DNA from 2 places in the Paludibacterium paludis genome. Region 1 is predicted to be linked to the other one. Evidence: predicted binding sites of a transcription regulator. Region 1 holds the regulator's gene; the other holds the start of a gene.
The links. The regulator FliA, encoded in region 1, starts transcription of late flagellar genes. The targets are predictions, from matches to a motif close to GCTAAAGNTNNNNNNNNNNCNGCCGATAAT.
Positions count from the first base shown of each region.

Region 2: a site for FliA is predicted at 1,243-1,272, ahead of JNO50_RS02890 (flagellin N-terminal helical domain-containing protein). Genes of this name have one in related genera too.

Region 1 covers NZ_CP069161.1:3,349,310-3,351,511, forward strand. Annotated here, with positions in the region: gene JNO50_RS15420 (MinD/ParA family ATP-binding protein) at 1-765, shown strand, start outside; gene JNO50_RS15425 (RNA polymerase sigma factor FliA) at 756-1,517, shown strand; gene JNO50_RS15430 (flagellar motor protein) at 1,580-2,202, shown strand, end outside.
Region 2 covers NZ_CP069161.1:622,838-625,039, reverse strand. Annotated here, with positions in the region: gene JNO50_RS02890 (flagellin N-terminal helical domain-containing protein) at 323-1,165, opposite strand; gene JNO50_RS02885 (glycosyltransferase) at 1,401-2,202, opposite strand, start outside.

The DNA of each region.
Region 1 (2,202 bases):
GCCGAGTTGTCCACGTCGCTGGCCCTCAATGGCGCCCGTCCGATGGCGATCGACGGCTGCGCCGGCCAGCACCTCGCGCGCTGTCTTGGCGTGCCGGCCACCGCCACGCTGGAATCCCAGGTGGTGAGTCTTGCCGGCCTCGACGAGATGATGACCCGCTCCCGGCACGACGTCACCCTGGTCAATCTTTATGCGCGCCCGGAAGAACGCGCGCTGTTTTCGGCCCAGCTGTGGCTGAGGCTGGGCGGCGCGTTCGCGGCGCTGGAACGCGACGCTTCCGTCTTGCTCGTCGATGCGCCCGATCCGGCCTTCGACCCGATTCCCGCATCGGTCGCCGACAACCTCGTCCTCATTCTGTCTCCCGCCCCCGAATCCCTGACCGGGGCCTACGCCGCGATCAAGCGCCTGTCCACCCAGTTCGGGCGCCAGTGCTTCAACGTGCTGATCAACCGCGCGCGTCACCTGGAAGAGGCGCGTGAATTGTTTGCCCGTCTGTCATCTGTCGCGGCGGAGTTTTTGGCAGTATCCTTGCGCTGGGTAGGGTTTGTCCCCGAAGATAACGCCATCCGCCGCAGCCAGACCTTGCACCGTCCGCTGATGGAAGCCTTCGTGCAGAGCGAGGCGGCGGCCGCCTTCGGACAACTCGGACTGGTGCTGCCGCAGTGGCACACCCCGGAAACCGGGCGCATCAGTACAGGATTCATGGACATGTTGATTGCCGCATCACGCGACTGGGCCGAGCAAGGGGTCAGGGAATGGCCGTAAAGCGCGCGCTCCACAAGGAGTTGTCATACCTTCCGTCGACGCAAGCGGACGGCGAGACCGAAATCGATATCCAGCACTACGCGCCACTGGTCAAGAAGATCGCCGGTGTGCTGATGGCGCGCCTTCCCCCTTCGGTGGAAATGGATGATCTGGTTCAGGTCGGCATCATCGGCCTGCTGGAAGCGGCCCGGCAGTTCGATCCCGCCCAGGGCGTGCTGTTCGAAACCTTCGCCAGCCAGCGCATCCGCGGCGCCATGCTCGACGAATTGCGCCGCATCGACTGGATGCCTCGGCAGGCCCGGCGCAACTCGCGCCAGATCGAAGAGGCGATCGTCGCGCTCGAGCAGCGTTTCGGACACGCGCCGCGCGAATCGGATATCGCCGACGAACTGGGACTGAGCCTCGCCGACTACCAGAGCATGCTGGGCGATTGCCGGGGACTCTCCCTGGTGCATTACGAAGATTTCTCCGGGGAGGACGGCGAAGCGCTGGAAAATCCCCTGGCCAACATCGCCGACCCGTCCGCCCCGGACCCGCTGGGCGTTCTGGCCGACGAAGGGTTTCGGGAAGCGCTGATCGCCGCCATCAAGGGATTGCCGGAGCGCGACCAAATCGTCATGTCGTTGTACTATGAACAGGAATTGAACCTGAAGGAAATCGGGGCGGTGCTGGGGGTGTCCGAATCGAGGGTCTGCCAGCTGCACAGCCAGGCGGTGACGCGACTGCGGGCGAAGCTGGCAGAATGGATCTGATCCCCCGTCGAAAACCAAACCGGACATGGTGTCCGGACAAGTGAGAATACTGGAAACAGGTCGTGGATAAAATCAGCATCATTGCAATCATCGGGGGGGTTTCGGCCATCGTGGCCGGACAGGCGCTCGAAGGCGGGAATGTCGCATCGCTTCTGCAACTGACCGCATTCATGATTGTCATTGGCGGAACGCTCAGCGCGGTGATGCTGCAAAGCACTCCACGCCAGTTCCTGACCGGACTGAAGATGCTGCGCTGGATTTTCGTGCCGCCGCCCAACGATGCGGAAAAGCAGATCCGCGACATCATCGGCTGGAGCCAGGGCGCGCGCCGCGGCGGCCTGCTGTCGCTGGAGCCGCAGGTGGGCGTGCAGACCGACCCCTTCACCCGCAAGGCTCTGCAGATGCTTGTCGACGGCGGCGAGCCGGATACCATCCGCGCGGTCATGGATGTCGAACTGTCGATGTTCGAGCACGCCCGCAAACAGTCCGCGAAAATCTGGGACGCCGCGGGCGGTTACGCGCCCACCATGGGGATTCTCGGCGCGGTGCTCGGCCTGATCCACGTGATGGAAAACCTCAGCGATCCGTCAAAGCTCGGCGCGGGGATCGCCGTGGCCTTCGTGGCCACCGTCTACGGGGTCGGCTCGGCCAACCTGCTGTTCCTGCCGATCGGCGCCAAACTCAA
Region 2 (2,202 bases), 1.3 Mb from region 1:
GCCGACCCGCCAGGACACCCCTTGAGTACTGGTCCATTGCCTTCCGTAGTACTTATATCGTCAGTATGTAAATTTTCTTTAATATTTTTATGAGAAATAAAACCTTTATAGATAAATATTTCGAATAAATGCTCGACACTACGCACAATTTGTTGATAAATAACGAAATATTCAACATGAAAATCGCCAGTACCGCGGCTGGCGCATCGGGCTTTGCGGTATTCACACCGAGATCACAATCCGTAAAAACAGCCATCCATAAAACAACACCGCCCCGGAGCATATGCTCCGGGGCGGTGTGAATCAGCGGTTGTCTGCCCGATCAGCCGCGCAACAGGTTCAGCGCCGCTTGCGGCAACTGGTTGGCCTGACCCAGAATCGACGTGCCGGCCTGTTGCAGAATCTGGTTACGCGTCAGGTTCGCCGTTTCCGACGCGAAGTCCGTGTCCATGATCCGGCTGTTCGACGCCGTCAGGTTTTCCACGTAGTTCTGCATGTTCGCCACCACCGCCTCGAAGCGGTTTTGCAGCGCACCCAGCTGAGCGCGGTTGTCCGACACCTTGCTGATATCCGAGTCCATGTCGCTCAGCGCCGCCGACGCCGAACCGGAGGTCATCACATTGACCGTCGCCACCGCCGACAGACCCTGGTTATAGGCTTTCAGACCGGACAGTTCCACGCCGCTGGCGACCACCTGGTTGTCCGCCGTGCCCGAGGCACCCACCTGGAAGGTGATCGACTGGCCGCTGGTCAACAGCTTGGTGCCGTTGAAGTTGGTGGTCTGCACGATCCGCGAGATTTCCTGCGTCAGCTGGTCCACTTCCTTTTGCAGCTGCGAGCGGTTGGTGTCGCTCACCGAACCGTTGGCCGCCTGTACCGCGATTTCGCGGATACGCTGCAGGTTGTTGCCGACCTGGCCCATCGCGCCTTCGGCCGTCTGGGCGACGGAGATACCGTCGTTGGCGTTGCGGATACCCTGGTTGTTACCGCGCACCGCGGAGGTCAGGGTCTGGGAAATCGCAAGACCCGCCGCATCGTCCTTGGCGCTGTTCACCCGCAGGCCCGACGACAGGCGTTGCAGCGAGGTGGACAGGGAGGAGGAGGACGTCGACAGGTTGCGCTGTGCGTTCAGCGACGCGATATTGGTATTGACGACGATAGCCATGATTTCAAAACCTTAGTACGTGTGCCGACCTGTTCCATGAGACTCTGCGAAGCGGTCGCGGTGCTTTCGCATAACCTTTTATCGGCACCCTCCGAGAAAACTTAAATATTTTCCGCTAAAACAACCAGTCATTTGACATTTTTCATTACTAATCAAAGTACTGCACGGGTTTTTCTGCAATAAAAAACACCGCCAAGCCATGCAGCAGGGCGGTGTTTCACCACGATCGGTCCACTCAACGCTTGTAGGCGTTGGCCCACTCGGCCAGATGGTCCTCCAGGAAATAGTCGCGTGCAACCCAGGCCTTGAGTGTATCGCCTTCACGAGCCAGGGCATCACGGTCGTGAACCCGCTCGCGGATCGCCTCGAGCCAGGCGTCCACGGTATTGGCGACACGGGCGACCGGCGCATGGTTGGTCCGGTACGGGAACACATCGGAACATACCACCGGCCAACCTAGCGCACCGTACTCGAGCAGGCGAAGGTTGCTCTTGGATTCATTGAAGGGATTGTCCTCCAGCGGGGCGACGGCCAGGTCCAGATTCAGCGAAGCCATCTTTTCCGGGTAAGCCTGGAAGGATACCGGAATGTGCATTTCACGGATGACATCCTCCAACCCTTCCGGCCACATCCCCATGAACACCCAGTCGACTTCCGAGGCCGTCTTGGTGATCACCTCGCGGATGATCTCCAGATCGCCCTTGTGTTGCATCGCGCCAACCCAGCCCACTCGCGGCTTGGGACCGGCATTGCGCCGGCTTTGCAGACCACCCCAGACATCCTTCTTCAAACGGTTTGGCACGCGCACCACATCATCGCAGAACTGGCGCGCGAACTCCTCCAGAGGTTCGGTGGATACGACCACCCGGTCGATGAACGACAAGGCCTCGCGGACACGGCGCCGCGCATCCCGGTAATTGGCCATGAAATGCCGGTACAACGAGCTTTGTTCCGGTACGTGGGTGACCAGGTCATCCAGCGTCATCACCTTCATGATCCCGGGGAAATGGGTCCGGTAAAGGCGCAGCATATCGAGC